Regions from separate parts of the Aromatoleum sp. genome, predicted to be linked through region 4. Evidence: predicted binding sites of a transcription regulator. Region 4 holds the regulator's gene; each other region holds the start of a gene.
The links. The regulator FliA, encoded in region 4, starts transcription of late flagellar genes. The targets are predictions, from matches to a motif close to CTAAAGTTNNNNNNNNNNNNGCCGNTA.
Positions count from the first base shown of each region.

Region 1: a site for FliA is predicted at 2,300-2,326, ahead of V6M37_RS13535 (flagellin). Genes of this name have one in related genera too.
Region 2: a site for FliA is predicted at 6,272-6,298, ahead of flgM (flagellar biosynthesis anti-sigma factor FlgM). Genes of this name have one in related genera too.
Region 3: a site for FliA is predicted at 4,196-4,222, ahead of motA (flagellar motor stator protein MotA). Genes of this name have one in related genera too.

Region 1 covers NZ_JAKFEF010000065.1:2,076-9,937, forward strand. The annotation lists gene fliD (flagellar filament capping protein FliD) at 1-547, opposite strand, end outside; gene V6M37_RS13530 (flagellar protein FlaG) at 564-956, opposite strand; gene V6M37_RS13535 (flagellin) at 1,032-2,204, opposite strand; gene V6M37_RS13540 (GGDEF domain-containing protein) at 2,610-4,409, opposite strand; gene V6M37_RS13545 (DUF2868 domain-containing protein) at 4,618-6,042, shown strand; gene V6M37_RS13550 (DUF3482 domain-containing protein) at 6,035-7,423, shown strand; gene V6M37_RS13555 (hypothetical protein) at 7,553-7,714, opposite strand.
Region 2 covers NZ_JAKFEF010000063.1:35,597-43,458, reverse strand. The annotation lists gene V6M37_RS13470 (flagellar basal body L-ring protein FlgH) at 1-495, opposite strand, end outside; gene flgG (flagellar basal-body rod protein FlgG) at 504-1,286, opposite strand; gene flgF (flagellar basal-body rod protein FlgF) at 1,418-2,158, opposite strand; gene flgE (flagellar hook protein FlgE) at 2,220-3,482, opposite strand; gene V6M37_RS13450 (flagellar hook assembly protein FlgD) at 3,508-4,185, opposite strand; gene flgC (flagellar basal body rod protein FlgC) at 4,200-4,604, opposite strand; gene flgB (flagellar basal body rod protein FlgB) at 4,621-5,025, opposite strand; gene flgA (flagellar basal body P-ring formation chaperone FlgA) at 5,289-6,002, shown strand; gene flgM (flagellar biosynthesis anti-sigma factor FlgM) at 6,335-6,637, shown strand; gene V6M37_RS13425 (flagella synthesis protein FlgN) at 6,634-7,107, shown strand; gene gstA (glutathione transferase GstA) at 7,168-7,776, opposite strand.
Region 3 covers NZ_JAKFEF010000053.1:78,712-86,573, forward strand. The annotation lists gene guaD (guanine deaminase) at 1-1,242, opposite strand, end outside; gene V6M37_RS11510 (HNH endonuclease) at 1,496-2,140, opposite strand; gene V6M37_RS11515 (NUDIX hydrolase) at 2,267-2,815, opposite strand; gene flhD (flagellar transcriptional regulator FlhD) at 3,225-3,545, shown strand; gene flhC (flagellar transcriptional regulator FlhC) at 3,590-4,135, shown strand; gene motA (flagellar motor stator protein MotA) at 4,284-5,138, shown strand; gene motB (flagellar motor protein MotB) at 5,196-6,221, shown strand; gene V6M37_RS11540 (CheR family methyltransferase) at 6,307-7,233, shown strand; gene V6M37_RS11545 (CheB methylesterase domain-containing protein) at 7,244-7,837, shown strand.
Region 4 covers NZ_JAKFEF010000069.1:23,326-31,187, reverse strand. The annotation lists gene flhB (flagellar biosynthesis protein FlhB) at 141-1,280, shown strand; gene flhA (flagellar biosynthesis protein FlhA) at 1,316-3,412, shown strand; gene flhF (flagellar biosynthesis protein FlhF) at 3,535-5,022, shown strand; gene V6M37_RS14540 (MinD/ParA family ATP-binding protein) at 5,024-5,833, shown strand; gene V6M37_RS14535 (RNA polymerase sigma factor FliA) at 5,947-6,723, shown strand; gene V6M37_RS14530 (flagellar motor protein) at 6,743-7,483, shown strand; gene motD (flagellar motor protein MotD) at 7,514-7,862, shown strand, end outside.

The sequences.
Region 1 (7,862 bases), on a different contig from region 4:
CCGACACGCCGAGGTCCGCCTTGTTGATCGCGTCACGCAGGTCCTCGATCGTCTTGCCGGTGAAACTCAGCGTCTTCGTCTCGCCTTCGCCGGGCACGAACTTGCCGTCGACGACTTCGCCGGCAACGAACGCGCCGTCGACGAGTTTGCCGAAGCGGATGTCGAGGGTTTTCGCTTCGACGCTGCCGTCTGCCGGCACGAACTCGACCGCGGCGTCGCTCGCGACGCGCTGCTTCGTCGCGAGCGCTTCGACCTGCACCGAATAGTTGCCGGTTGCGGCGCCGGCGGCGGTGCTGGCGGTGAAGCCCGCGTCGTTGCCGGCCGTCGCTTTCGTTGCGGCAAACTTTGCCGCATCCTTCAGCGCGTTTGCCGCCGTCTGCAGCGACGATAGGCTGCTCTTGATCTGGCCGAATGCGGACAGCTTCGACTGGAAGCCCGCTTCCTTCTTCGCCATCGCGGTGAGCGGCTGGCGTTCGACGGCCATCAGCTGCGACACCATGCCGGCGATGTCGAGACCGGAACCGAGTCCCGCTGCGGTCAGGGCCATGATCGTTCTCCTGCGGTCAGGCTTTTTGCTGGATCAGCACGCCTTGTAGTTTGTCGAGCGCCTTCGTGATCGCAAGCACTTCTTCGGACGGAATCTGGCGGATGACTTCGTCGGTCGTCGCATCGACGACCTTCACGACCGTGCATTCGGTGTCTTCGTCGATGGAGAAAAGCAGGTTCTGTTCCACCGGCGCGATTGCGGCGCGCAGTTCATTGACCGCATGCAGCAGCGCATCGCGGGCGGAGGCCGCGGGCTGCGTGGATTCGGACGCGGCGGCTGAAGGTGCCGTGGGGCTGCGCACCGCCCCGATGCCCTCCGCGGCGGGAGGCAATGGGACCGCCGGCGCCGCGCGGGGGCTGAGCGACGGATCGACGAGCGGCGGGTTCGCTGCGATGCTCTGGATGCTCATGGCGCACCTCCTCTATGGGCCGAAGGCGCGGGGCCCTTGGGAGCGCCGCGCCTTCATGATGCCGGTCGTGCCGGGTTAGCCGCGGAGCAGGCTCAGCACGTTGTTCGGCAGCGAGTTCGCCTGCGCGAGCATCGCGGTACCGGCCTGCTGCAGGATCTGGCCGCGGGTCAGGTTCGCGGTCTCTGCGGCGAAGTCGGTGTCGACGATACGGCTGCGGGACGCCGAGAGGTTTTCGGTCGTCGTCTGCAAATTAGCGATAGTCGAACTGAACCGGTTCTGAACCGCGCCTAGATTCGCGCGGGACTGGTTGACCGACTTAAGCGCGTTGTCGATCTGGGCGATCGTTTGCTGCGCATTCGTGAAGGAACTCACCGTCAGCGCAGTGATGCCCGTCGTCGAAGTCGAAGCGCCATTCGCGCCGGCGAAGCCCGCCGCCACCACGGTCGCGCCCGCGCCCGCAAACGTCATTTGACTGGCGTTTGAGTTGGTCAGCGTGATATCGCCCGTGACGGCGTCGTAGGAGGCCCCGACCCCAGTCTGGGCAGAGACGCGATTGATCGCTTCGGTGACCTGTCCGGCTCTCTCCTGTGCGTTGGCGGCGGCACCGATCGCGCCGAGGCTCACCGCGCCATCGCCGTCGCCGCTATCGAGGGTCAGAGCACCGTCGGCGATTGCGGTCGCAAAACCGGTCAGGGCGCTGGCATTGACGGTCGCGGTATAGCGGGTGAGCGTTCCGCCGAGCGAAGCGGTCTGCGCGTTCGCGATCGAGTCGACCGTAATCGTCTGACCGGCGTCGGCGCCGACCTGGAACGCGATACCGGTAAAGCTGCCGTCAATCAACTTCTGTCCGTTAAAGCTCGTCTGCTCCGCCACGCGCTGAATTTCCGCCTTGAGCTGAGTGACCTCGGTGTTCAGAACGTCCCGATCCGCCTGGGTGTTCGTTCCGTTGGAAGCCTGCACGGCCAGTTCGCGGATCCGCTGCAGGTTGTTGCCGATCTCGCCGAGAGCCCCTTCGGCGGTCTGCGCGAGCGAGATGCCGTCGTTTGCATTACGAGTTGCTTGGTTCAGGCCACGGATCTGGGCGCTCATTCGATCCGAGATGGCGAGGCCGGCGGCGTCGTCCTTCGCGCTGTTGATGCGTAGGCCCGACGACAGGCGTTGCAGCGAGGTCGCGAGCGACGTGCCGGACGTGTTCAGGTTGCGCTGGGCGTTGAGCGAGGCAACGTTGGTGTTGATGACTTGTGCCATGATGTTTCTCCTAAGCGAGAGAGGACTTCCGTTATCCCGGCTTCATGCCCGTTTTGCATCTTCGTCGGGGCGATTCTGTCTGCCGTTGAGTTCATTAACGGATGGGCCTTTGCGAACTTTAATCAATTTGCTGCACCGTTTTTCCCGGTTTACAAGGTTGTCAGCAGGTTGGATTGGGGCCGAAGGCAGCACGCAAGGGCCGCGACCGGGGGCCGCTTCAGTTGAAGGATGCGGAGATGGTCGAGGGGCGGACGGCGGACGGCGCGGCCGGGACAAGCTGGTAGGCGACGACCGCTACGCGTTGCGGCGCGACAGGCCTGCCGGCGGGGGCCTGACGGTAACGACGAGTCGGGCGCCAAGAGAGGGAAGGGCGCTGCGGGCGAGTTCCCCAAGTCGCGCCGGCCTTCAGGTCGCGGGTGCGGCGACGACCTTGTTCTTGCCTGACTGCTTCGCGTCGTACATCGCCCGGTCGGCCCGTGCGAGGACCTCGTCGGCCGATTCGGCTTCACCCCATTCCGTGACGCCGGCGCTGAAGGTGATGAGGAGTTTGGCCTCCTCGAACAGGAACAGCTCGCGCGTGAGTTCGCGCTGCAGGCGGACGAGGGCCTGGGCGGCGCCGTCGAGGTCCGTCTCCGGGTAGAGCAGCACGAACTCCTCGCCGCCGTAGCGCGCGAGGGTGTCCTGCGGGCGCAGGTTCTTGCGGACGATGCCGGCGAGATGGATCAGCGCTTCGTCGCCGGTCCGGTGTCCCCACGCGTCGTTGATCTGCTTGAAATTGTCGACGTCGAGCAGCGCGACGCTGAGCGGTTCGCGGTGGCGGCGGGCGCGCGAGGCTTCCTTGTCGAAGGTTTCCTCGAACCCGCGGCGGTTCAGCACGCCGGTGAGCTGGTCGTGTCGCACGAGGCGGCTGCTTTCGTCGAGTTCCTGCTGCAGTTGCGCCATCCGCGTTTCGGCTTCGCGCGCACGTTCGCGGGTGGCCTGCAGTTCGTCGCGGGAGCGGCGCGCTTCGTCGCGCAGCGCGAGGGTGTCGCGCATCACTTCGTTGAGCACGCCGCCGATCTCGGCGATGTCGCGGGCCTCGGCGATGCGTGCGGCGCATCGGCCGATGCGGTCGTGATAGCTGCCGGTGGTTTCGGCAAAGCCGGCGAGGTGGTCGATGAGGCCGGCGAGCATTTCCTTCAGCGAGCGCTGGGCCTCGGAGTGGTTGTGCTTGAGCTGGCTCTGCTTGTAGATGACTTCCTTCAGGCGCCGCTCGGCGTCATCGATCAGTCGCACGTCGGCGGGCTTGGCGACGACGTCGCGCAGCACTTCGACCTGGCCGTGCAGCCAGCGGTCGTCGATGACGATCTGGTCGATGTTCTCGAGCAGCAGACGCAGGAGCGACAGCAGCCCGCCGTGCACTTCGGCGCGGTCACCGGCGACCATTTCGAGGCGGTACGCGAACTTGCGCAGCTGCTTGCCGATGACGTCGAGGTCGCCGGGATCGGCAGTGCGGCGGACGGACGAGGCGAACGCGCCGGCCTCGGCGAGGAGGTCGGGCTGGTCGGCGAGCAGGGCGGGAACGACCGATTCGAGCGCCAGCAGCAGGAGGTTGCGCAGCGCGCGAACCATCTCGGCGGCGTCGGCGGGGGCGACGGCGCGGATGTCGGGAGGGGGGGGCGCGACCGGCGCGGAGGGCGGCGCGACGACGGGCGGGACGGCGTGGCGCGCAGTCCCGGCTTCGGGATCCCCCGGCGTCTGCGCCCACGAGCGGACGAGCGCCTGCAGTCGGGAGTGGAGCGTTGCGGAGTCCCCCGATGCGAGCACGCGTTCGAGCGATTCGCGCTTGCGCGCGACCGTCCACCCGAGATGGCGCGCTTCCCACTGGCGCAGCAGGCCCGCGATGAGGTCGTTCCACGCCGGCGGCTCGTCGAGGCGCCGGTGCTTGGCGTATTGCGTCAGTGCCTGTTGCGCAGCGTCGGGATTGCGCTCGGCGATCGTCTGGTCGACCTTGCGGGCGAGGCGGATGCGCTCCAGGGTGTCGCGCGGCAGCTCACCGGCGAGCGAGCGGACGAAGTCTTCGGGGAAGCCGACCTCGTCGTCCGCCGTCTCGGCGACCTCGTGATACAGCGCGCGGAAGTTCGCCGGCGTCGGGGGCAGGCGGCGAGCCGCGAGCAGGCGAAGGACTTCGCGGGCGATCGCCGAAGGCTGGGTCGGAGCGGGCATCGAGGCGGAATCCTGCCGGTGTCTCTTATCGTTTGGTTGCTCGGGTCGCGCGCGGACCTCGCGTTGCCACGAGGCGTTACGCAGCGGACGCTGTATGCGCGCCCTTCGCCACGTTACGGCTTGTACTACCAACGGATTATGCATCAGCTACCGCGTGGACGCCGTCTTCGACAATCCGGCTATCCTGTCGCCCTTGCATGGAGCTGGAGTGATCTTGCATAGCCCGGATTCCCTTCGACTTTCATCGTTCGAATTGCGCTGGCTCGCCGAGGCGCTGCGGCGGCGCGAGGAGCGCTCCGGCCCGCTCGAAGATCGGGAAGCGGTTGCCGCCGCCTGCACCGCCGGCGGCGGCCTCGAAGCGCGTGTGCTTCGACGGGCGCAGGTGCTGGGCGAACGGGAAGGACTGGCCGCGGGGGTCACGTCGTGGGTCGGGCGGGCGCGACTCGCGACGCTGCTGTTGGGTGCGCTCGCGCTGGCGAGCGGATTCGGCGCGGCCGTGGCGGTGCTCGGCGACGGCACGCGGGCGGTGAACGTCGTCTGGGCGCTCGGCGGCTTGCTCGGGATCCATCTGCTGAGCCTGCTGCTGTGGCTCGCCGGCTTGGGGCTCGGCGGCCGGGACGGCGGCGGCCTGCTGGGCCGCGCCTGGCTGGGCTTGTCGTCGCGCTTGTCGGGTGCGCGCGAGACGGTGGATGTCACGCAGGCGCTCGTCGGGTTGCTCGGCCCGCCGCGGCTGCTGCGCTGGTGGCTCGGCGCGGTGACGCACGGCGTGTGGCTTGCCGCCCTGGCGGGCGCGGTGGTCGGTCTGATCGTGACCCTCGCGACGCGCCGCTACGGCTTCGTGTGGGAGACGACGATCCTGCCCGCGGACGCGTTCGTGCGCGCCGTGCGGCTCGTCGGCGGGCTGCCCGCGCAGTTCGGATTCGCGATGCCTGACGCCGAGGCGGTACGCGCGAGCGGCGACGCGGTGCAGTCCGGCGAGGCGGCGCGCATCGCGTGGTCGTCGTGGCTGCTCGGGTGCGTCGTCGCGTATGGCGTTGTGCCGCGCCTGTTTCTCGCGAGCGTCTGCTTCGGCCTGTGGCGTTCCGGGCGGTCGCGACTGCGGATCGATGTCGCGCTTCCGGGTTACGCGGTGCTCGTGCCGCGACTGATGCCGGCGAGCGAGCGGATCGGCGTGACCGATGCCGATCCGGGCCGGATGCCCGGGCCGCATGTCGAAGGACGCCGCAGCGGCGGAACGGGTCGCGCAATGCTCGTCGCGCTCGAGCTCGCCGGACAGGCCGACTGGCCGCCGCCATTGCCGCCCGGCGCGAGCGACGCCGGGGTCGTCGACAGCCGCGAGGATCGCAAGCAGGCCGTCGCCGCGCTGCGCGCAGATCCGCCGGCGCGCCTGCTCGTCGCGTGCGACGCGCGGCAGTCGCCGGACCGCGGCAGCCTCGAATTGATCGCCGAGCTGTCGCGGCATGCAAACGACAGCCGGGTCTTGCTCGTCGGCGCAGGACAGATGGACGCGGGCGACCGGCGCCAGCATTGGCGCGACGGCCTGCGCGGGATCGGCATGGCGTCGGAGCGGGTCGACGACAATCCGGCGCGCGCGCTCGCCTGGCTAGGGGCGACGGAGCGTGAAGATGGCTAGGTCGCTGCGGATTGCCGTCGTCGGCCACACGAACACCGGCAAGACGTCGCTGCTGCGCACGCTGACGCGCGACACCGGGTTCGGCGAAGTGTCGAGCCGGCCGAGCACGACGCGCCACGTCGAGGGCGCCCGGTTGCTTGCCGACGGCGAAGTGCTGGTCGAACTCTACGACACGCCCGGTCTCGAGGATCCGATCGCGCTGCTCGAACGGGTCGAGGCGATCGAGGCCGATGCGGGCGAGGACAAGCGGCTCGACGGCTTCACGCGCATCGAACGCTTCCTGCAGACGCCGGTCGCCGGCCGGCGCTTCGAGCAGGAAGCGAAAGTGCTGCGCCAGATGCTGGCGAGCGACGCGGCGTTCTACGTCGTCGACGCGCGCGATCCGGTGCTGGCGAAGCATCGCGACGAGTTGGCGATCCTCGCGAATTGCGCGATCCCGTTGCTGCCGGTGCTGAACTTCGTCCTCGACCCGGCGGCCGACGAATCGTCGTGGCGGGAAGCGCTCGCGCGGCTCGGCCTGCACGCGGTCGTGCGCTTCGACACGGTCGCGCCGGAGCGCGGCGGCGAACGCCGGCTGTACGAAAAGCTCGCGACACTCGTCGACGAGCACCGGCCTGCGCTCGAACGGCTCGTCGCGTCGCGCGAGCGCGAGGCGCAGGCGCGACACGCGGCCGGACTGCGCGTCCTCGCCGAACTGCTCGTCGATGTCGCGGCCGCGCGCGCGACCGTTGCGGCCGACCCGGAATCGATCCGGGCCGCGGTGGCGGAGCTTCACGAGAAGGTGCGCCGGCGCGAGCAGGTCGGCGTCGACGCGCTGCTGACGCTGTACCGTTTTCGTCGGGACGATGTCGACGCCGCGGCGCTGCCCCTGCTCGATGGACGCTGGGAGAACGATCTGTTCAATCCCGAAACGTTCCGGGCGATGGGGATTGGCTTGGGCACCGGGGCGGCTGCCGGCGCCGCGGCCGGAGTCGGCATCGACCTGATGCTCGGCGGATTGACCCTCGGCACCGCCGCGCTCCTCGGCGCGATCGCGGGCGGAGGCTGGCAGGCGATGCGCCAGTTCGGCGACCGCGTTGTCGAGAGGCTGCGCGGCCAGCGGGAGCTCAGCGTCGACGACGGCATCCTGCGGCTGCTGGCGGTGCGCCAGATGCGGCTGCTGCGCGCGCTCGAAGCACGTGGCCATGCGGCGATCGCACCGATTCGGCTGGTCGATCCCGCCGAGAAGCAATGGCGCGAAGGACCGATCCCCGAACCGCTGTTGCGCGCGCGGGCGCACAGCGACTGGTCGGCGCTGTTCGAGCCTCGCGCCGACGGACCTGGGCGCGAGGAAACAGTGACCGCCCTCGCAGAACGTCTCGCGAACGCGCCGGAAGGATGAAGCACCAGAAGTGCGCCGGGAACGTCCACGAGGAAAACCGAGGTAAGGGCGGCGTGAGGAAAGTCCGCGGGAAAACCGCGAGGCTCGACGCGAGCCGCTGAGCGCAAACGTCTCCTGCGGCGGCGCTGCTCAGATTTCCTCGGACGCCGTGCGCGCGTAGGTGCGCAGCAGCCAGACGACGGAAATCGCGACCACCATCAGCGCGGCACTTTCTCCGACATGCCCGGTGCCGAGCAAGAGTCCCGCGCCGCTCCCGCAGCCCATCAATAGTCGGTCGATCCAGGTTTCCATAACAGTCTCCGTGCGTGGCCTTCGCGGGCCTCATCGAATTGGATGGAGGTGTAAGAATATACAGTATACGGCCCGGACGCGAGCGAGCCGTTCGTGCCGCCGCCGAGAGCTGTCGCGGTGATTACAAGATGACCATCCGAGCCAATAA
Region 2 (7,862 bases), on a different contig from region 4:
CTGGTTGATCGCGACCTGCTTTTCGCCCGACACCAGCAGGTTGCCGTTCGGATACACGTCGATCACGGTGACGCTGATCGTGCCGTTGAAGCGGTTGTTCGCCGCCGACGCGCCCTTGCCGGAGAACTCCGAGTCGATGCCCGCTTCGACGTTCATCCCGGCGAGCCCGGCGAGCGGCACGCGCGACGCGGCGGTGATGCCGCCGCTGATCGACGAGTCGCGCGTCGCGCTGCTGTTCGCGGCCTTCTGCGCGGTCGTGCTCTCGACGAGGTTGATCGTCAGCGTGTCGCCGACGTGGCGCGCGCGGCGGTCCTCGAACAACGGCCGCGCCTGGTTCGCCTGGAAGATCGCCCCGGTCGCCGGCTGCGCCGGCGGACCCGGCTCCGGCCGCGCCGTCATCGGCTGGTGCACGGCCGTCGGCGGCGTCGAATAGATCGACGCGCAGCCCGACAGCAGCGCGAGCACGACGGCGGGTGCGAAACGGAGGGGATTCATGATACGGCTCACAGTTGCGTCAGGCGCCCGAGCATCTGGTCGGAGGTCTGGATCGCGCGCGAATTGAGTTCGTAGGCGCGCTGCGTCGCGATCATGCTGACGAGCTCCTCGGCGACGTTGACGTTCGAGGTCTCGACGTACTGCTGGTTGATCACGCCGGCGCCGTTCGTGCCCGGCTGGTTCGGCGTCGCGACGCCGGAGGACGGCGTCTCGCGGAACAGGTTCTCGCCGATGCTCGACAGCCCGCCCGGATTGACGAAGGTCGCGAGCTGGATGTTGCCGACGACGGTCGGCGCGGTCTGGCCGGCCTGCAGCACGCTGACGGTGCCGTCCTTGCCGATCGTCACCGTCTGCGCGTCGTTCGGGATGATGATCGCGGGCTCGAGCGGATAGCCGCTCGCGGTGACCATCTGTCCCTGCGAGTCGAGCTGGAACGCGCCGTCACGCGTGTAGGCCGGCGTGCCGTCGGGCAGCGCGACCTGGAAGAAACCCTGCCCCTGCACGCCCATGTCGAGCGCGTTGCCGGTCTGCTGCAGGTTGCCCTGCGTGTGGATGCGCTCGGTCGCGACCATGCGCACCCCGGTGCCGAGCTGCAGGCCGCTGCCGATCTGGTTCTGCTGGGTGTTCTGCGCGCCGGGCTGGCGGATCGTCTGGTACAGCAGATCCTCGAACACTGCGCGCGAACGCTTGTAGCCGTTCGTCGAGACGTTCGCGAGGTTGTTCGAGATGACGTCGAGCTGGCTTTGCTGCGCGTCGAGGCCGGTACGGGCGATCCACAGTGAGCGAATCATGGTGCTGACTCCTTTCTTTCCGCGGCGGGCGCGCCGCCTGCAGTGTCGGAGCCAGTCTAGGCCGGCTCCCCTCGATTCAATCGCCGGAACACGACGTGAAAGACCCGCTATTCCCGGCGCGGTGGCGGCGTTCAGCCGTTCGACAGCACGCGCGTCGCGGCCTGGTCGTTGGCCTCGGCGCTCTGCAGCATCCGCGTCTGCATCTCGAACTGCCGCGCAAGCGCGATCATCTGGACCATCTGGTCGACGACGTCGACGTTGCTGCCTTCGACGTGGCCGCCGGCGACCTGCACCGCCTCGTCGACCGGCGCCTCGCCGCCGCCCCGGAGCCGGAACAGGCCGTCGTCGCCGCGCACGAGCGTCTCTTCGGGCGGATTCACGAGCTTCAGCCGTCCGAGGTTGTTCACGACTTTCTGCTCGCCGCCCGCGAGCATCGCGGAGATCGTGCCGTCCTTGCCGATCAGGACTTCATGGTCGGGCGGGATCGTGATCGGGCCGCCGTCGCCGAGCACCGGCAGGCCGTTGCGCGTCTGCAAGACGCCGTTCGCGCTGAGCTCGAAGCTGCCGTCGCGCGTGTAGCCTTCGCTGCCATCGGGCAGTTGCACCGCGAGCCAGCCGCGGCCCTCGACCGCGACGTCGAGCGCGCGGCCCGTCTGCTGCAGCGGCCCGGCGTCGAAGTTCGTCGCGACGCTCGCATCGACGACGAACGCGCGCGTCGCCAGGCCCTCGCCCTGCACCGGCACCGCGCGCAGCTTGTGCAACTCGGCGCGAAAGCCGGTCGAGTTCGCGTTCGCGAGGTTGTGCGACACGGCGGCCTGCTGGTTCATCGTGTGCTTCGCGCCGCTCATCGCGGTGTAAATCAGGCGGTCCATGTTGCGCTCCGTATCGTGTCCGACCCGCCCGGCGTCGCGCCGGCCGGGCCGTCAGGATGGCTTAGCCGAGATTGACGATCGTCTGCAGGATCGTGTCCTGCGCACGCACCGACTGCGCGTTCGCCTGGTACGCGCGCTGCTGGACGATCAGCTGCACGAGCTCCGACGTGAGGTCGACGTTCGCTTCCTCGACCGCGCCCGCGGTCATCAGGCCGAGGTTTGCGCTGCCCGGCACGCCGACGATCGGCTGGCCGGAATCCGGCGACTCCGCCCACAGGTTGCCGCCGAGCGACAGCAGGCCGTTCGGGCTCTGGAAGTTCGCGAGCACGACCTGGCCGAGGTCGCGGCTTTGCCCGTTGCTGTAGCGCCCGAGGATCACGCCGTCGTCGCCGATCGTGATGCCGGTCAGGCGACCGGACGCGAAGCCGTCCTGGCGCAAGGTGTTCACGCCGAACTGGCTGCCGAACTGCGTCGAGTCGGCGAGATTGAAGCTGATCGTCTGCGTCGCCGACGCGCCGGTGCTGGCGAACTGCGGGAAAGTCAGGTCGAACTCGCCGCCCGACGTGATCGCGCCGTCCGTGCCGAACTGCAGCGGCGAGCCGGGCGCCGGCACCGCGATCGCATCGCCGGCGCCGTCGACCTGGTAGAAGGCATCCCACTCGCCCGCGGCGGTCTTCTGGAAGAAGAACGTCAGCGTATGCGGATTGCCGAGCGTGTCGTACGCGGTCGCCGACGTCGAGAAGTTGTAGCCGCCGGCGGACGGATTGTTGCGGTCGAGCGGGACCGGGTTCGTCAGGTCGAGGGCCACGCCGGGGACCGGCTCGCGCGAGTCGAAGTTCATCGCGAGCGTCATCTTCGACGACGCGTTCGGCTGCACGTCCGAGAAGTTCAGCTGGATCGGCTGCGGATCACCGCCGGCGAGGATCACGCCGTTGTTCGCGAGATACCCGCTGAGCTTCATGCCTTGCGAATTGACGATGAAGCCGTCCTTGCTGACGTCGAACTGGCCGTTGCGCGTGTAGGCGATCGTGCCGTCGCCGGCGGCCATGCGGAAGAAGCCGTTGCCGTTGATCGCGACGTCGAGCGGGTTGTTCGTCGTCGTGATGTTGCCTTGGGAGAACGACTGCGTGACCGCGCCGATCGCCGAGCCGATGCCGACCTGCACCCCGGCCGCCGCCCCGTTGAGCGCCGCCGCATAGACGTCCGAAAACTCGGCGCGGCCCGATTTGAAGCCGATCGTGTTCGAGTTCGCGACGTTGTTGCTGATGACGTCGAGCGCCTTCGACGCGGAATTGAGGCCCGAGAGGCCCTGCTGGAATGCCATGATCTTCTCCCTCGAAGGTCTGGGTTCAGAGAATCTGTTTGATCTCGGACATCTTGAAGATGCCCAGATCGCCGATCTGGAGGTCCGAGCCCTGCGGCCCGCGGACGATGCTCGTGACCGCGCCGAACTCGAGCATCTGGCTCGCGACGGTCTCGTCGCCGCTGTGCGCCTCGATGCTGACGGTGTATTTGCCGTTGGCCGCGCGGCTGCCGTCGACGGCCGTGCCGTCCCACTGGAAGTTGTGCGTGCCGGCGTCGAAGGAGCCGAGCGGCACGGAGGCGACTTCGAGTCCGTTCGCATCCTTGATGCTCAGCGTGACCTTGTCCGCGGGCGCGTCGAGCGAGAAGCCGCCGATCGCGCCGGCGTCGCTCAGCAGCATCCCCTTGCCGGGAATCAGCACGCCGCGGCCGACGAGAGACGCGGCCTGCATCGCTTCGGCCGACTGCTGGCCTTCCATGATCTGCCCGAGCATCGTATTGAGCCGCTCGATGCCGTCGACGGTGCTGATCTGCGCGAGCTGCGACGTGACCTGGGCGTTGTCGAGCGGATTCATCGGGTCCTGGTTCTTCAGCTGCGCGGTCAGCAGCGTCAGGAAGCGCGACTCGGAGAGTTCCTCGGATTTCGCGGTCGTCGTCTTGCGCGCGAGGCTCGCGGCGATCGCGTCGGCGGGCGATGAAGACGATGTGTTCGTCACGGTTGTCATGGCGCGCTCCCGGCTTACTGGCCGATCGCCAGCGTGCGCTGCATCAGCGTCTTCGCCGTGTTCATCACTTCGGCGTTGGTCTGGTACGCGCGCGACGCGGAGATCATGTTCGTCATCTCCTCGACGACGTTGACGTTCGACATCTCGACGTAGCCTTCCGGGTTCGCCGCGGGGTTCGTCGGGTCGTAGGTCATCCGCCCCGCCTCGGCGCTCTCGACGACCTTGGTGACCTGCACGCCGACGCCGCTCGGCCCGGCGAGCGGCGTCGCGGTGAAGACGACCTGCTTTGCGCGATACGGCTGTCCGTTGGGGCCGGCGACGCTGTCGGCGTTGGCGATGTTCGACGCGGTCGCGTTGAGTCGCGCGGACTGCGCGTGCAGCGCCGAGCCCGCGATATTGAAGACGTTGAGCATGCTCATGATGTGCGCGCTCCGGTCACTGACCGCTGATCGCGGTCTGCATGCCGCGCAGCAGGCTGTTTATGAAGGTCACGCTCGCCTCATAGTGGATCGAGTTCTCGGCGAACGCGGCGCGCTCGATGTCCATGTTCACGGTGTTGCCGTCGACGCTCGACTGGAACGCCTGGCGGTAGCCGATCTGCGCGCCGCCGGGGCCGCCATCCTGGCCGGAGAGGTGGCGAGCCGACGTGCCGGCCAGCGCGAGCGGACCGATCTTGCCGCCGAGCGCGCCCTTCAGCGCGGACGCGAAGTCGATGTCCCGCGCCTTGTAGTGCGGCGTGTCCGCGTTCGCGACGTTCGACGCGAGCAGCTGCTGCCGCCGGGCCTGCACGTTGAGCGCCGTCTGGTGGAAACGCAGCGCATTGTCGAGTTGGGTCTTCATCGCATCACCTCAAGGACTTTCGCCGGATGCCGTAAGTGGCTTCAGCCGGCCGGCATGGCGCTCAACGCACCTTCCATGCCAGCCATCGTAGTCGGGTCGATGCAAGGACCTTGCGCCGATAAGACCGGGAATTACCGGCCAATTTCGCCGCTTTCGGCGGGCGCGGACGCGCGCCTTGCCGTCGGGCGGAAAAAGTTGCCGGGCCGCGCGAGGCGGCGGGAGCAGGGTTGCCGGCGAAGCGGCGCACGTGTTCGAATCGCGTCATGTCAATCCCAAGTCTTCCCGTCGGGACCCTCCGGCCCGCGCTTTGCGCTCCGGTGCTCGCCGCCGCGCTCAGCCTGCCCGCCCTCGCGCAACAGGCTCCCGAACCCGTGCGCGAAGCGGTGACCGCGTTTCTCGTGCAGCAGACCGCCGGCCTTCCCGGCAAGGTCGAACTGCAGGTCGGCGAGTTCGACGCGGGAAACCGGCTACCGCCGTGCGCCGAGCTGACGCCTTTCCTGCCGCCCGGCACGCGCGCGTGGGGCCGGATCAGCGTCGCCGTGCGCTGCGAGTCGCCGGTGACCTGGACCGTCTACGTGCCGGCGCAGGTCGCGGTGATGAGCGAGTTTCTCGTCGCCGCGCAGCCGCTGCGCGCCGGCCAGATCGTCGGGCCGGCGGACCTCGGGCGGCGATTCGGCGACCTCGCGGCGGAGCCGCCGAACACCCTCACCGACGCAACACAGGCAGTCGGCCATCACGTGCGCTACGCGGTCGCGGCCGGCAGCACGCTGCACACCACCATGCTGCGTTTACCGCCGGCGGTGCGGCAGGGACAGGTCGTGAAAGTGGTCGGCAGCGGCACCGGTTTCACCGTGTCGAACGAGGGCCGCGCGCTGAACGCCGCGGCCGAAGGCGAGCCGGTGCGGGTGCGGCTCGGCAACGGGCATGTGGTGTCCGGTACGGCCCGCGCGGGCGGCGTCGTCGAAATCGCGTTCTGATCCGCGGCACCGGATGCGGAGCCGGCAATGAAAGAGGCGATCCCATCCGACTGAGCCTGTCCCTGTCGACGGCGCTCGCGTTACCCGCGTTTCGACTCGTCCGCGGCGAGGGAATGCGAACCGCCCCGCCCGTCGTTGCCGGGTTGCGGCTTCGGGGATGTCCCGCGCGCTTCGACTTCCGGGCCCGCTCGCGCGAAGTCGTCACGGCCGCGCAAGACAAAAGCTTACATTTCGGCGCCGTTCCCAGCCTGCGCATGGCGGTCGAAAGCCTAAAGTTCAGCGGGGCTGCGCCGTAGACAGGGCCAGAGAGAATACCTACTGGGAGTTGCGCCATGAAGATCGAAGGCAGCGTGAAACCGGTCGGTGCGACGCCGACCGGCGAAACCCGGGCGCGATCGCATGCGAGCGCCGCGCCCTTTTCGAATGCCGCGGCAAAGGTCGAACTGTCGTCGTTGTCGGCGAGCTTGATCAAGGCGGAAGCCGCGATGGCCTCGACGCCGGTCGTCGATCGCGCCCGCGTCGACGAGATCCGGCAGGCGATCAGCGAGGGGCGGTTCACGGTCGACGCCGAGCGGATCGCCGACGGACTGATCAAGAGCGTGCGCGAGTTGCTCGACTCCGGTTCGCGCTCGTGAGCCTGCAGCCGGAACTTCAGCGGCTCGCGGCGCTGATCGACAGCGAAGCCGTCCTGCTGCGCGCGTTCATCGCGCTGCTCGAGCAGGAGGAAGCGCTGCTGGTCGCCGGGGACGCCGACGCGCTGCTCGCGCTTTCGCACGACAAGACCGATCGCTTCCACAAGCTGCAGCGGCTGCATGCCGACCGCGCGCTGCTGCTCGGCCGCATGCGCCGGCCGGACTCCGACGCGTCGGTTCGCGAGCTTTGCGCCCCGCTGCCGGATACGCTCGCCCGCTGGGGCGAGATCCACGGCCTCGCGCGCGAAGCGCAGCGCCGCAACGCGCTCAACGGCAAGCTCGTCGCCGAGCGGATGCAGCACAACCAGGCGGCGCTGTCGGTGTTGCTCAGCGCCGCGAACCGGCCCCAACTTTACGATTCTGCAGGCATGGCCCGGCCGACCGGCGGCGGGCGCCACCTCGGCAGCGCCTGAGCGCGGCCTTTCCGGTTCGACCGTCCACGCCGCGCCCTTCTGCCGGGGACGGCCGATCGGTTACCCCGTCAGCCCTTCTTCCTTCATCGCCAGCAGCACCTTCGGGCGCTGGGCGACGCGCGCCATGTACGCGCGGATGTGCGGCCACTGCGCGGTGTCGATCTGCAGCATGCCGGTCCAGTTGAGGACCGTGAACAGGTAGGCGTCGGCGATCGTGAACGTGTCGCCGGTGAGATACTGGCGGCCTTCGAGCATCTGCTCGAGCGCGTTGAAGCGCCGCCCGATCGTGCCCTTCTGGACTTCCTTCATGTCGTCGGTCATCGCCGGATTGAACAGCGCGCCGATCTGCTTGTGGACTTCGGATGACACGAAGTTCAGGGCTTCGAGCAGGCGATAACGCTCCATCGTGCCGGGCTTCGGCGCGAGGCCCGACTCGGGCTTGCGATCGGCGAGGTACTGGCAGACCACGTTGGCTTCGGTGAGGATCGCGCCGTCGTCGAGGCGCAGCGCCGGCACGTAACCCTTCGGATTGATCTTCCAGTAATCGTCGCCGCCCGCCGTTCTCTTGTTCGGGATATCGACCTTTTCGAGCTCGAGGTCGAGGCCGGCCTCACGGGCCACGATGTGGGGCGCGAGCGAGCATGCGCCCGGCGAGTAATAAAGTTTCATGGAACGTTTCTCCTGTCGAATCGGACGCCCGCGCCTGCCGCCGGCTGCGGAATGCGAGCGTCCTGCGCCTTAGTGCGACCCGCGCC
Region 3 (7,862 bases), on a different contig from region 4:
CATCAGCATGAACAATCGCTCGGCGATCGTTGCGGCGGCGGCGCTGCGGCGGGCGAGGAGGGGGGTCGCCGCCGGGTCGAGGATGACGAAATCCGCCTCGCGGCCGGGCCGGAAGCTGCCGATGCGGTCGTCGAGGTAGAGACTGCGTGCCCCGCCGAGCGTTGCGAGGTAGAACGCCCGCTCGGGCGACAGGCGCTGGCCCTGGAGCTGCAGCACCTTGTACGCCTCGTTGAGCGTCTGCAGCATCGAGAAGCTCGTGCCAGCGCCGATGTCGGTGCCGAGTCCGACCCGCACGCCTGCCGCGTGTGCCCGGTCGAGGTCGAACAGGCCGGAGCCGAGGAACAGATTCGACGTCGGGCAGAAGCTGATCGACGCCCCGGTCGCGGCCATCCGCGCCCGGTCCGCCTCGTCGAGCAAAATGCAATGAGCATAGACGCTGCGCGCGCCGAGCTGGCCGTAGCGTTCGTAGACGTCCAGATAGCTGCGCGCTTCGGGATACAACTCCTTCGCCCACGCGACTTCGCCGGGATTTTCGGCGACGTGCGACTGCAGATATACGCCGCGGTGCTCGGCGTACAACCGTCCCGCCAGCCGCATCTGCTCCGGCGTCGAGGTCGGTGCGAAGCGCGGCGTGATCGCGTATAGCAGGCGGTCGCGGCCGTGCCAGCGCTCGATCAGCGCCTTCGACTCGGCGTAGCCGCTCGCCGCGGTGTCGCGGAGGAAGTCCGGGCAGTTGCGGTCCATCAGCACTTTGCCGGCGATCATCCGCATCCCACGTTTCCCGGCGGCGCCGAACAGCGCGTCGACCGACGCAGGATGCACTGTCGCGAACGCGAGCGCGGTCGTCGTGCCGTTCTTGAGCAATTCGTCGCAGAAGAACTCGGCGACCGCGGCCGCGTGCGCCGCGTCCTCGAACCGGCGCTCGGCCGGGAAGGTGTATTTCTCGAGCCACGCGAGCAGTTGTTCGCCATAGCTCGCGACGACGTCGGTTTGCGCGTAGTGGATGTGCGTGTCGATGAAGCCCGGCAGCACGAGCTTGCCGCGGTGGTCGTCGACCGGGGTGCCCGCGGGCAGCTTCACGAGCAGGTCGGCGGCAGGCCCGGATTCGGCGACCCGGCCGTTCCGCACGATCAGCACGCCATCTTCGACGTGCTCGCAGGCGGCGGCGCCGGCGTCGCCCGGGTCGTCGAGAAAGTGCACGAGCGCGCCGCGCACGGCGCGCAGGCTCGGAGAAACGGTCATTGCGTAGCCCTGGATCGTCCGCGACGGAAACGACCCGGATTGTAGCCAAGACGCCGCAGCGTTACGGCGCGCAACGTGCGACCGCGCGATGTCCCGGGCGATCGAGCGGTGTGGACGGGTCGGGCTGCACGGCACTTTCAGCCTGGTATCGAAGCAGGCCGCCGACTGTGGTCGGGTAAACCTTCCGGATGTTCGTCAGCGCGAGCCTCGGGGCGCCGGAGCCCGGATTCGGTTGCGTCGTCGTCACGAGCGGTCAGGGGAGGTGGAGGCGGCTCTGGCGCGGCACGTGGCGCGCGAGAAAGTCCATCTGGTCAACAAGGATGTTGCGGTTGCAAAGGATCAGGTATTCCGCCTTGTTCGGCACATAAGGGGCATACAGCAACGCCATTCGCGCCTGCTCGGGCGTGCGCCCGCTCTTGCGCTGGTTGCACGGCCGGCATGCCGTCACGACGTTCATCCACACGTCCCGTCCGCCTTGCGAAACCGGCACGATGTGTTCGCGGGTCAGCACGTTACCGGCAAAGCCGTAGCCGCAGTATGCGCAGATGTACCTGTCGCGGTGAAACAATTCACGGTTGTTCAAGGGCGGAACGATGCTGTGGCTCTCGGGGCGATAATTGCGTCCCTTGATCGCGATGATGCTGTTCGCGGTGATCTCAGAGCGCTCGCCGGTCGCCCGGGAGATGCCGCCGACGAATCGGAACTGGCGGCTCCCGACCGACCACGCGACCATGTCCAGCGCGTAGTAATGACACGCGGCCTGCCAGTTGATCCAGCGGTGGGGTAGGCCGCGCACGTCCAGGGTGAGGATCCAGGGGTGGTGAACGGCGGCGACTTTGACGCGCGGCGACGTTCGTCGTCTTTCCGATTCGACTGCAGTGTCATCGCCAGCGGTCACCACGTTCACCTCCTGTCGGTCGTTCCGTCCGTTCGTGCCCCGCGCGCCGGCTCGATGAAAAGCCGTTCGGCCGGGTTCGTGCTACGGACGGCGCACAACCGTTGGATCGGCAATCGCGCCCGGGGTTCAGATGGTGTCTGGAGGCGGCGCGGTAATGTCCTCTTCGTGGAAGCGGAACGTGCCGCGGCGGCGGTCTTCGAAGAAGCGGCGCAATGACAGGCTGATCGTGCGGAACGCGATGTCGTCCCACGGGATCTCGTCCTCCGAAAACAACGCCACTTCGAGCGATTCCTCGCCGGGCCGGAAGTCGAGGTCGAGCAGGCGCGCGCGGTAGACGATATGCACCTGGCTGATGTGCGGGACGTTGATCAGCGTGAACATGTCGCCGACCTCGATCCGCGCGCAGGCTTCCTCGAGCGTCTCCCGCGCCGCCGCCTGCGCGGTCGTCTCCGAGTTTTCCATGAAGCCGGCCGGCAGGGTCCAGTATCCGTGACGCGGGTCGATCGCTCGCCGGCACAGCAGGATGCGGTCTTCCCATTCGGGGATCGCGCCGACGACGATCTTGGGGTTCTCGTAATGGATGCTCCCGCAGCTGACGCAGGTGTGGCGGAGCAGCGTGTCACCGGCGGGAACGCGCAATTGGACGGTCGAACCGCAATTCGAGCAAAACTTCATGGCGGAGCCGCAGGCTTTTGGGGGACGATCAATTCTAGCTTGACCGGCTCTGCGGGCGCATGTTCGAGACAGGCGGTCCAGTTGTCCGGGGAATGATAGGCATAGGTATTGCTTAGGTCAGAGTAGAGCGAGTCGGCGTTCGGGTAGACCGAAGGTCGTATCTCGCGGGGCATGGGGATCGGGTGGCTGTCGGTGGAATTCGTGAGCGTCGGGTTCGATTCCTATTAGTGGAACCGGACGCTCCCCGGAAGGCACCCCGTTCTCGGTAATGAAAACGTTCGCCCCGATCGACGGCTCCCTGAGTCGTTTGTTTGGATGGTTGGCGCGACAGGCGCCTGCCTTGGCAACTTTGTCGCAATTTGTCACAATTGAACCCTACCGTCCCGTAGGGATCCCTCACGGGGTAAATATGCAACGTCCGGACTTTCAGGCAGAAATCCAGGAACTGAACCTGGCTTATCTGATGCTCGCGCAGCAGATGCTCCGCAGCGATCGCGAAACGGCAATGTTCCGCCTGGGGATCGGTAACGACATTGCCGAACTGATCATCGGTTTGTCGAGCGCGAAGCTCGTAAAGATGGCGAGCAGCCAAGTGCTGCTGCCGAAGTTCCGCTTCGACGATGTGCTGCTCACCGGCCTGCTCGCAGGGAAGGGGCGGGACGCGGCGTCGTCGAGCCTGCACGCCGCAATTCTCGCGGCCGGAAAGCCGGTCCAGGAATTGGATCGTTAGCCTGCGAATTTCGCGTCCGCATGATGCGAGTCGAGGAGAAGAACGTGAAGAACAAGAGCGTTATCGAGGAAGCCGAGGACATTCAACGTGCCGCGGAAATGGTTCGTCTCGGCGCACGCATGCAAATGCTCGAAGCCGAGACGAAGCTCAGCCGGGAACGTTTGCTGAAGATCTACAAGGAAGTCCGCGGGGTGTCGCCACCGAAGGGGATGCTGCCGTTTTCCACCGACTGGTTCATCACCTGGCAGCCGAACGTGCACGCGTCGCTGTTCATGGGCTTCTTCGAGTTCTTCCGCAGCAGCACCGGACTGAAAGGACTCGACGCGATCCTCAAGGCCTACCATCTCTACCTGGATCACATCGAAGCCGAGGCGATGGAGCCGGTGCTGAGCCTCACGCGGGCCTGGACGCTGGTCCGCTTCTTCGATGCCGACCTGTTGCAGCTCGCGCCCTGCAAGAGCTGCGGCGGACATTTCGTCGCCCACGCGTACGACCCGACACACGATTTCGTCTGCGGGCTCTGCAACATGCCTTCCCGCGCCGGCAAGACGCGTCGCGCGACGAAGACTGCGCTTGTCGACGCCGGCTGAGCCGTCCTTCGCCATCTTCGGGGGCCGCCGCGACCGCGGGCGGCCCTTTCGTTTTTCGGGCTCAAGTTGCACCGGCCGCGGACGTTAAATGCCAGAAGCTTGCGGGATGCGCCGGCATCTGCGCGGATGAATCAACAGGGGCCTCCCGGTGTTTCTGCTTATCGGTTATGTAGTCATTCTTCTGGCCTCGGTCGGGACCTATTCCGTCCACGGCAGCCTGATGGCGCTGTGGGTGCCGTTCGAATACCTCGCGATCGTCGGCCTCGCGATCGGCGCACTGGTGGCGAGCAACGGGCCGAAGGCCGTCAAGGCGACCTTGCGCACGGTCCCGTCGATCCTGAAGGGTTCTCCCTACACGAAGGCGATGTACATGGAGCTTCTCGCGCTCTTGTACGAGATCCTCGCGAAGGTGCGTAAGGAAGGGCTGATGTCGATCGAGAACGACGTCGATAACCCCGATTCCAGTCCGATCTTCACGAAATATCCGGCGATCGCGGCCGATCACCACGCGGTGGAATTCCTCACCGATTATCTGCGGATGATGGTCGGCGGAAACCTCAACGCGTTCGAGATCGAAGGCCTGATGGACAAGGAGATCGAAACGCACCACGAGGAGGCGCACGCGGTGCCGCACATCGTCGCGAAGCTCGGCGATGCGCTGCCGGCCTTCGGTATCGTCGTCGCCGTCATGGGCGTCGTGAACGTCATGGGCTCGGTCGGCCAGCCGCCGGCCGTGCTCGGCAAGATGATCGGCGGCGCGCTCGTCGGCACCTTCCTCGGGATCCTGCTTTCGTACGGATTCATCCAGCCGATCGCGAGCCAGCTCGAGCAACGCGTCGATGAGGGCGGCAAGGTCTACGAATGCATCAAGCTCGTGCTGCTCGCGAGCATGAACGGCTACGCGCCGCAGGTCGCGATCGAATTCGGTCGCAAGGCGCTGTATTCGACCGAGCGGCCGACGTTCGCCGAACTCGAGCAGGACATCAAGAGCCGGAAGGGTTGAGCGCGCCGTGACGAGCCGGCCTTCGAATACTCCGATCTTTCCCCGGAGCGGTGAGCGATGAGCGACGACACGCAGCAGCCGATCATCGTCAAGCGGATCCGCAAGGTCGCCGGCGCGGCGCACGGCGGCGCGTGGAAAATCGCCTATGCCGACTTCGTGACGGCGTTGATGGCGTTTTTCCTGTTGATGTGGCTGCTCGGATCGACGGCGCAAGGTGACCTCGAAGGCATCGCCGATCAATTCCTGAACCCGCTCAAAGTGTCGCTTCAAGGGGGCTCGGGCTCGGGCGACAGTTCGAGCTTGATCAAGGGGGGTGGCGAGGATCTGTCGCGCTCCCTCGGACAGAACAAGCGCGGCGACGTGCGTACGCGCCGGTCGATCAACCTCGACGCGGCGAAAGGGCGCGAGGAGTATCGTGTCGACGGCGACGACGACGGAACGGAAGCGATTCGCGAACAGGCGCGGCTCGTCGAACTGAAGGGGCGGATCGAGGCGCTGATCGAGGCCGATCCGAAGCTGCGCAGCTTCAGGAACCAGATCCTGATAGACATCACTTTCGAAGGCCTGCGGATCCAGATCGTCGACGAGCAGAATCGCCCGATGTTCAATACGGCGAGCGATCACCTGCAGCCGTACACCCGCGACCTGCTGCAGGCGATCGGCCGGGCGCTCAACGACGTGCCGAACCGCCTGATTCTTTCCGGCCACACGGACGCCGCTCAGTACGCCGGCGGCGAGCGCGGGTTCTCGAACTGGGAGCTGTCCGCGAACCGGGCGAACGCGTCACGTCGGGAGCTGATCGCGGGCGGGCTCGCGCCGGCAAAGGTCGTACGCGTCGTCGGGCTTGCCGAAACCGTTCCGTTCAAGAGCGACGACCTGTTCGACCCGACGAACCGCCGGATCAGCATCATCGTGATGAATCGGCGCAAGGAGGAAGCGGTGCGCGCCGAGGGCGGTACGGTCGACGTCAGCGCCGGCGTACCGGTTGATGACGAAGCGCTGCGGAAGAACATCGAAACGCAGCCGGTGCCGGCCGCCGCGGCGCGGACCAGGACCGCGGCACAAGGGCGGTCTTCGTCATGACGCCGCGGCAGGCGGGGCATGAGTCGGAAAAGCCTGCGGTTCGAAACGTCCTGGCAGCCGCGGGCGAGGAGTCCCGCGCATGACGATGCGCGACCCCGCGCGCTTCGGAAAGCCGCGGGCGCCGTCCGCGGCGCGACCCGCGCCGTCGTCGATCGTCGATGCCGTGCGCCCGCCGCTCACGGACGTCTCGTCGCGCGACCGCGAATTCGAATTCACCGGCGCGGACTTCGAGCGCATCCGCAAGCTGATCCACGCCCACGCCGGCATCGTGCTTTCGCCGGCGAAACAGGACATGGTGTACAGCCGGCTCGCGCGGCGGCTACGCGCGTGCGGGGATCGGACTTTCGCGGAGTATCTCCTTCGGCTCGACCGCGACCGGGGCGAATGGGAGACTTTCGTCAATTCGTTGACGACGAACCTCACGTCCTTTTTTCGCGAGGCCCATCATTTCGACATCCTCGCCGACCGCCTCCGGCGGGTTGCGGAAAAGCGCACGATCCGGATCTGGTGCAGCGCCGCGTCCACGGGCGAGGAGCCGTACTCGCTGGCGATCACCGCATGCGAGGCATTCGACTCCCTGACTCCTCCGGTGCAGATCCTCGCGAGCGACATCGACACGAACGTGCTCGCCCAGGCGCAGCGCGGGCACTATCGCGAGGATCGGCTCGAGCGGATGTCGCCCGAGCGCGTGCGGCGCTATTTCCTGCCCGGCCCGGAACGCGGTGAGCTGCGCGTGCGTCCGGAACTGCAGCGGCTGCTGAGCTTCCGGCGCATCAACCTGCTCGATCCCGTGTGGTCGGTGCAAGGCGGGCTCGACGCGATCTTCTGCCGTAATGTGATGATTTATTTCGACAAGCCCACCCAGTACGCGATTCTGAAGCGCTTCGTGCCGCTGCTACGCAAGAACGGTGCGCTTTTCGCCGGGCATTCGGAAAGCTTCCTCCATGCCGCCGACTTGCTCCGCTCGGTCGGCCGCACCGTCTATCTGCGCCTCGACGCCGATGTTGCGTAAGCTCACCCCGATGTCGCGAAGCGCCGCGGCGCCCCGCATCATCTTCATCGGCGCATCGACCGGCGGGACCGAGGCGATCAAGGAAGTGCTGCTCTCGCTGCCGCCGACCGCACCGCCGATCCTCGTCGTGCAGCATATGCCGGAGATCTTCACCGGCTCGTTCGCCCGCCGGCTGGACGGCCTTTGCCTGCTGAAGGTCAAGGAGGCCGAGGACGGCGAGCCGGTGTCGCCCGGCTGCGTGTATCTCGCGCCAGGTCATTCCCACCTCGCGATTCAGCGGGCCGGTGGCTTTCACTGCAGCCTCTCGCGTGCGGAACCGGTCAATCGCCATCGGCCTTCGGTCGACGTGCTGTTCCACGCCGCGGCGCTTCACGTCGGTCCGTCGGCGATCGGCGTCCTGCTCACCGGGATGGGCAAGGATGGCGCGAAGGGTTTGCTCGCGATGCGCGAGGCGGGGGCGTGGACGATTGCCCAGGACCACGATTCGTGCGTGGTTTACGGAATGCCGAGGGAGGCAGCGGCAATCGGCGCGGTGCGGGAGGTTCTGCCGTTGAAGGACATCGGGCCGCGGATCCTGAATCAGATCACCGTGCATTCGGCGTAACGCCCGTTTCGTCCGGGTCGCTCCG
Region 4 (7,862 bases):
CAACTTCCGAAATAGGGGTTTTTCCGGTCGCTTATCCGACGGTCCCGATTGCCGGCGTCCCTTGATAATCGCTGCATCTCGTTGTTCGTCCGTTTCGCGCGGGCGACTCGCGACGCGGCGGTGCAGGCAAGGAGTCGGCGATGGCCGAAGACAGCGATCTCGAAAAAACGGAACAGCCATCATCACGGCGCCTTGAACAGGCGCGTGAGGAAGGGCAGGTTCCGCAGTCGCGCGAGCTGTCGACCTTTCTCGTGCTGATCGCCGGCGTCAGCGGCCTGTGGCTGATGGGCGGCTGGATTTCCGAGCGCATCCTCGGCCTGTTGCGCCGCGGCTTCACGTTCGAGCGCGCGGTCGCGTTCGACCCGCAGTTGATGGTCAAGGACTTCGGCGACCTCTTCACCGAGGCGCTGCTGACGATGTTGCCGCTGTTCGGCATGCTGATGATCGCCGCGGTCGGCGCGCCGGTCCTGATCGGTGGTTTCGTGTTTTCGCCGAAGGCGCTGGGACTGAAGCTCGAGCGGATGGATCCGCTGAAGGGTCTGGGGCGGATGTTCTCCGTGCACGGCCTCGTCGAGCTGCTGAAGTCGGTGCTGAAGGCCGCCGTCGTCGGTGGCGTCGGCGCGTTCGCGGTGTGGCGCGAGCGCGAGCACATCTTCGCGCTGATGTTCGAGAACGTCGAAACGGCGGTGCCGGACTTCCTGCAGGCCGTGTTGTTTTCCGCGCTGCTGATCATCATGGGGCTCGCGATCCTCGCCCTGATCGACGTGCCGTTCCAGCTTTGGCAGTACCACAAGAAGCTGCGCATGACGAAGGAAGAGGTCAAGCGCGAGGCCAAGGAGCAGGAGGGCGATCCGCACGTCAAGGGGCGCATCCGCAGCATGCAGCGCGAGCTGGCGCGGCGCCGGATGATGGCCGAGGTGCCGAAGGCGGACGTCGTCGTCACGAACCCGACGCACTTTTCGGTCGCACTGAAGTACGACGCGAAGAAGATGAGCGCGCCGATCGTGATCGCGAAGGGCCGCGGCGAGATCGCGCTGAAGATCCGGGAACTCGCGAAGGAACACAAGGTGCCACTGCTCGAGGCGCCGCCGCTCGCGCGCGCGCTCTACAAGCACTGCGAGCTCGAGCAGGCGGTGCCGGGCGCGCTCTACACGGCGGTCGCCGAAGTCATGGCCTACGTGTATCAGCTCAACCAGTGGATGACCCAGGGCGGCCTGCCGCCCGCGGCGCCGGCGAAGCTGCCGGTGCCCGAAGACATGGACCCCGGCGCGCCCGATTGAAACCGCGGCCGCACGGAAAACGATAGAGACTAGCGATGCCCGAAACCCTGACCCTGCGCGCGCTGATGACGCCGGCCAACCTGCGGCTGCTCGGCGCGCCGATCTTCATCATCATGATCCTGTCCATGATGGTGCTGCCGTTGCCGGCATTCGCGCTCGACGTCTTCTTCACGTTCAACATCGCGATCTCCGTCATGGTGATGCTGGTCGCGATGTACACGAGGAAGCCGCTCGACTTCTCGGTGTTCCCGACGGTGCTGCTCGTGACGACGCTGCTGCGTCTCGCGCTCAACGTCGCCTCGACGCGGATCGTGCTGCTCGAAGGGCACAACGGCCCGGATGCCGCAGGCAAGGTCATCGAGGCGTTCGGGCACTTCCTCGTCGGCGGCAACACAGCGATCGGCATCGTCGTGTTCGTGATCCTCGTGATCATCAACTTCGTCGTGGTCACGAAGGGCGCCGGGCGGATCGCGGAAGTCAGCGCCCGTTTCACGCTCGACGCGATGCCGGGCAAGCAGATGGCGATCGACGCCGACCTCAATGCCGGCCTGATCGAGGAGGCCGAGGCGAAGCGCCGCAGGAAAGAGGTCGCGCAGGAGTCCGAGTTCTACGGCGCGATGGACGGTGCCTCGAAGTTCGTCCGCGGCGACGCGGTCGCCGGCATCCTGATCCTGCTGATCAACATCCTCGGCGGCTTCATGGTCGGCGTCGTGCAGCACGGGATGAGCGCGAGCACGGCGATGGAGACCTACACGCTGCTGACGATCGGCGACGGCCTCGTCGCGCAGATCCCGGCGCTCGTGATCTCGATCGCGGCCGGCCTCGTCGTCGCGCGCGTCGGCGACGAAGGCGACATCGGCGGCCTCGTCGTCGCGCAGGTGTTCTCGAACCCGCGCGTGCTGATGCTGACCGCGGGCATCATCGGGGTGCTCGGCCTGATTCCGGGCATGCCGAACCTCGTCTTCATCCTGATCGCGGGCGCGCTCGGCTGGTTCGCATGGAAGCGGATCGGCGCCGAGCAGCGCGAGGCGGCGGCCGCAGCGCAGGGGAAGCCCGAAACGGCCCCGCAGCCGGCGGCGGAAAACCTCGAAGCGAGCTGGAACGACGTCGCACCGGTGGACGTGCTCGGCCTCGAAGTGGGCTACCGGCTGATTCCGATGGTCGACAAGGGGCAGGATGGCGAGCTCCTGAAGCGCATCCGCGGCCTGCGCAAGAAGTTCGCGCAGGACGTCGGCTTCCTCGCCGCGCCGGTGCATATCCGCGACAACCTCGAACTGAAGCCGAACGCGTACCGCATCGCGTTGAAAGGCGTCGAGATCGGGGGCGGCGAGGCGTATCCCGGGCAGTTTCTCGCGATCAATCCGGGACGCGTCAGCGGTCCGCTCGCCGGCCGCGAGACGCGCGATCCGGCGTTCGACCTGCCGGCGTTCTGGATCGACATCGGCCAGCGCGAGCAGGCGCATGCGCTCGGCTACACGGTCGTCGATGCGAGCACCGTCGTCGCGACGCACCTGAACCACCTGATCCTGAACCACGCGGCGGAACTCCTCGGGCGCCAGGAGACGCAGGCGCTGCTCGACCATATCGGCAAGAGCGCGCCGAAGCTCGTCGAGGACCTCGTTCCGGCGCTGCTGCAGGTCGCGACCGTGCAGCGCGTGCTGCAGAACCTGCTCGACGAGGGCGTCAACATCCGTGACATGCGCACGATCATCGAGACGCTCGCGGAGAACGCGCCGCGCACGCAGGACCCGCTCGACCTCACGTCGCGCGTGCGCCAGGCGCTCGGCCGCTCGATTCTGCAGGGCCTGTTCCCGGGCAACGCCGAGATCCAGGTCATGACGCTCGAACCCGCGCTCGAACGCATCCTGATGCAGGCGATGGGCGGGGGCGGCGACGGCGGCGCGATCGAGCCGAGCCTCGCCGACGGCCTGCTGCGGCACACCGCCGAAGTCGCGCAGCGCCAGGAGGACATCGGCCTGCCGCCGGTGCTGCTCGTGCCGCCGCAGCTGCGCTGGCTGCTGTCGCGCTTCCTGCGCCGCGCGGTGCCGTCGCTGAAAGTCATCGCGAACTCCGAAGTGCCCGAGACGCGCACGATTCGCGTCACCAGCATGGTCGGCGCGGGCGCGAACTGAGCGCCGCAGGCGGGACGGAATAGACGGGGGAAACCCGGTTTATTCCGCGCAAGCGGGCCCGGGCCCGAACCGCATAATCGGACCAACGATGCGCCATGAGCGCCGCAGTCCGGAGAATCCACATGAACGTCAAGCGCTATTTCGCCCAAACCGCCCGCGACGCCCTGCGTGCCCTGAAGGCCGAGCTCGGAGCCGATGCGATCGTGCTGTCGAATCGCGCGGTCGAAGGCGGCGTCGAGATCCTCGCGCTGCCGGCCGACGCGGTCGGCGCGTTGCAGTCCGCGACGCGGGCTGCAGCCCCTGCGGCGGCACCGGCAACGCGGGCGGCGCAACCGGCCGCGCTCCCCGACATCGACGACGATTTTCACATCCGGCTGTCGACCCGTGCGCCGGCGCCGACGCGCCACGAGGTTCAGCGCCCGGTCGCGGCGCAGCCGGCGAGCCCGGTGATCCGACCGTTCAACCCGCCGCGGATGGAGACGCCGGATTACCTGATGCGTACGCGCGAGCGGGCTTCCGCGTTCGTGGAGGACGCCGCGAGCGACGCGTTGGCGGCGGCGACGCTGTCTCGCCATCCGCGCGTCACGGACGCCGTGCCGTCGCGGCCGGAAACCGCCGCCCCCGCCGCGCGGGAAACGCGCGAAGAGCGTGACGATCCGCGAATCCGCGACCTGCAGGAAGCGAACGCGAAGCTGATGGGCGAACTCGCCGGCATCCGCGAGCTGATCGAGCGCCAGTTGTCCGGCTTCGCGTGGGGCGAGACGCGCCGCAAGGCGCCGGCCCGCGCGGACACGGTCGGCGAACTGCTCGAAGCGGGCTTTTCCGGCGTGCTCGCGCGTCGCCTCGCCGACGTCGTCGGCGACGGCGCGAGCGCCGAGGAGGCGCGCGCGGCCGTTAAGGCGGCGCTCGCCCGCGAGCTGCGCTCGATGTCGTCCGACGCGGACATCATCGACCGCGGCGGCGTCTATGCGCTCGTCGGCCCGACCGGCGTCGGCAAGACGACGACGACGGCGAAGCTCGCGGCGCGCTGCGTCGTGCGCCACGGCGCCGAGAAGCTCGCGCTGATCACCACCGACGGCTACCGGATCGGCGCCCAGGAGCAACTGCGCATCTACGGCCGTATCCTCGGCGTGCCGGTGTTCTCGGTCCGTGACGGCGCCGACTTGCGTCAGACGCTCGCCGAGCTGCGCAACAAGCACATGGTGCTGATCGACACCATGGGCATGAGCCAGCGCGATCGCATGGTCGCCGAACAGGCCGCGATGCTGACCGGCGCCGGCAGCGTGCGCCGCCTGCTGCTGCTCAACGCGACCTGCCGCGGCGACACGCTCGCCGACGTCGTGCGCGCGTATCGCGGCCCGGATCTCGCCGGCTGCATCCTGACGAAGATCGACGAGGCGGCGTCGCTCGCCCCGGCGATCGACGTCGCCGTCACCAATGCGCTCGACGTGTACTACGTCGCGAACGGCCAGCGGGTGCCCGAGGACCTGCACCTGCCGAACCGTGCCTATCTGCTGCATCGCGCGCTGCGCGCGCAAACCGCCGACTCGCCGTGGAAACTCGAAGGCGAGGAAGCAGGGCTGATGCTCGCGGCGGGCGCGGGAGCCTGAAATGATCGACCCCCGCGAAGACCAGGCGGCAGGATTGCGGCGGCTCTTTCGCCGTGCGCCGCCGACCGTCGTGGCGCTGTACGCGACCGGACGCTCCCGCGCGTCGACCGCGCTGCTGGCCGCACACCGTATCGCGGGCCAGTCGAGGCCGGTGCTGCTGCTCGACGAGGCAGTCGGGGACGCGTCGCTCGCCGGCGCCCTCGGCCTGCCCGACGGACCCGATCTCCTCAGCGTGCTCGGCAGCCAGATCGGGTTGCGCGACGTGCTGCAGCCGGTGCCCGGGCTCGTCGGACGTGTCCCGGTCTCGGCCGCCGCGCTCGCGTTGCCGCTGCTCGACGAGGAGCGCCGCGCGCGGCTCGTCGGCACGCTGCGCGAGCTCAACCGGCGCGCCGCCTTCGTGCTGATCCACGCCGGCTCCGGCACGGCCGGCGATCCATCGCCGTTCGTTTTCGCCGCGCCGCGCCGGCTGATCGTCGCCGAAGCGAGCCGTTCCGGCGCGACCGAGGCGTACCGCGTGATCAAGCAGCTCGCCGCCGCGGGAGCCGGGTCGCTGCACGTCGCGGTCGCCAGGGCCCGCAGCCGCGACGAGGCGCGCGATTTCTTTGCCGCGCTCGGCCAGCTTGTCCGCCGCCATATCGGCGTGCCGCTCGCATGGCTCGGGGAAGCGGAGCGGGACGACCTCGCGGCCGGCCTCGACTGCGATGCGATGGAGTCGTCGCCCGGGGAAGCGGCCGCGGCGTTTCTGCGCCGGCTTGCCGCATTCGGCCAGCCGCGCGCACGAGGCGCGACGAATCGGGGAGTACAGCCATGATTGCAGCAACGTATTCGATGCGGCAGGACTGTGCCGAGGAAGGCCTCGTTCGCGGGCGCGGCGGGTCGCCCTCCGAAGGCGCGGCCGGGCGCAAGAAGCCACAGGCAGAGTGGATGTACGACGCGCAAGGCAATCCCGACCAGAATCACCTGGTGGAAACCTGCGCGCCGCTGGTGAAGCGGCTCGCCTATCACCTGATGGCGAAGCTGCCGGCGAGCGTGCAGATCGACGACGTGATCCAGAACGGCATGCTCGGCCTGCTCGATGCGATCAACCGTTTCGAGGACGGCCTCGGGGCGCAGTTCGAGACCTATGCGGTCCAGCGCATCCGCGGCGCGATGCTCGACGGGCTGCGCGAGAACGACTGGCTGCCGCGCAGCGCGAGGCGCGACATGCGCCGGATCGAAGGCGCGATCCACAGCCTCGAGCAGAAGAACGGCCGGCAGCCGACCGAAATCGAGCTGGCCGAGGCGCTCGACATGCCGCTCGCCGACTACCAGCGGATGCTGCAGGACGCCCGCGGCCATCAGCTGGTGCATTTCGAGGACTTCACCGACGAGAACGGCGAGGACTACTTCGAACGCCACCTCGGCGAGCACGAATCGAATCCCCTCGACCTGCTCGAACAAGCCGACACCCGCGCCGCACTCGTCCGCGCGATCGGCGACCTGCCCGAGCGCGAGAAGCTGATGATGGCGCTGTACTACGACGAGGAACTGAACCTGCGCGAAATCGGCGAAGTGCTCGGCGTGTCCGAGTCGCGCGTATGCCAGCTGCACAGTCAGGCGGTCGCGCGGTTGCGCGCGCGCGTCGTCGGCGCAGTCGCTGCGAAGGTGCCCGCCAGCGGGCCGCGCCGCGGCCGCCCGCCGAAGAAGCCGGCGGTCGCCTGAGGGCGGCGGAGTATCCGCAATGGACAAGACCAGCTTCATCGGCCTCACGCTCGGCGTCGCCGCGATCCTGCTCGGACAGGTGCTCGAGGGCGGCCACATTTCGTCGCTGATCCAGCCGACCGCGTTTCTGATCGTCATCGGCGGCACGCTCGGCGCGGTGATGCTGCAAAGCCCGCTGCGCGTGTTCCGCGACGGCGTGCGGATGACGAAGTGGGTGTTCGTGCCGCCGCCGTCGTCGCATGCCGAATTGATCGCGCTCGCGTCGGCGTGGAGCCACGCGGCGCGCAAGGAAGGGCTGCTCGCGCTCGAAACGCGCCTCCCGGCGCTGTCCGACCCGTTTGCGCGCAAGGGGCTGCAGCTCGTCGTCGATGGCGTGGAGCCGCAACGGCTGCGCGAAGTGCTCGAAGTCGAGATCGATGCGTGGGGTGCGCAGATGAAACAGGGCGCGAAGATCTGGGAAGCGGCCGGTGGCTACGCGCCGACGATCGGCATTCTCGGTGCCGTGATGGGCCTGATCCACGTAATGGAGAACCTGTCGGACCCGTCGAAGCTCGGCTCGGGCATCGCCGTCGCGTTCGTCGCGACGATCTACGGCGTCGGCTTCGCGAATCTCGTGTTCCTGCCGATCTCGAAGAAGCTGATGGCGCACGTCGCGACCGGCGTCTCGCAGCGCGAGATGCTCGTCGACGGGCTCGTCGGCATCGCGAACGGCGACAACCCGCGGATCATCGAGAACCGGATGCAGGGCTACGTGCCCTGATCCGAAGGTCTCCCGCGAGGGCCGACACTTATGGCGCGACGCCGCAACCACGAAGAAGAGCACGAGAATCACGAGCGCTGGCTCGTGTCCTACGCCGACTTCATCACGCTGCTGTTCGCGTTCTTCGTCGTGATGTACTCGCTGTCGTCGGTCAATGAAGGCAAGTACCGCGTGCTGTCCGAGTCGCTCGTCAGCGCCTTCCGCAGCGGCGCGATCGTGCCGGACGGCGCGCCCTCGGCACCGGCGGTCGTTCCCGCGGTCGCGCCGGTGCTCCCGCCCGCGCAGCAGCCCGTCGAGCGTGCCGCCGACGTTGCCCGGCGCGAGGCGGCGCTGCACCGGATGACGAACATGGCCGACGAGATCCGGCGAGTGCTCGCGC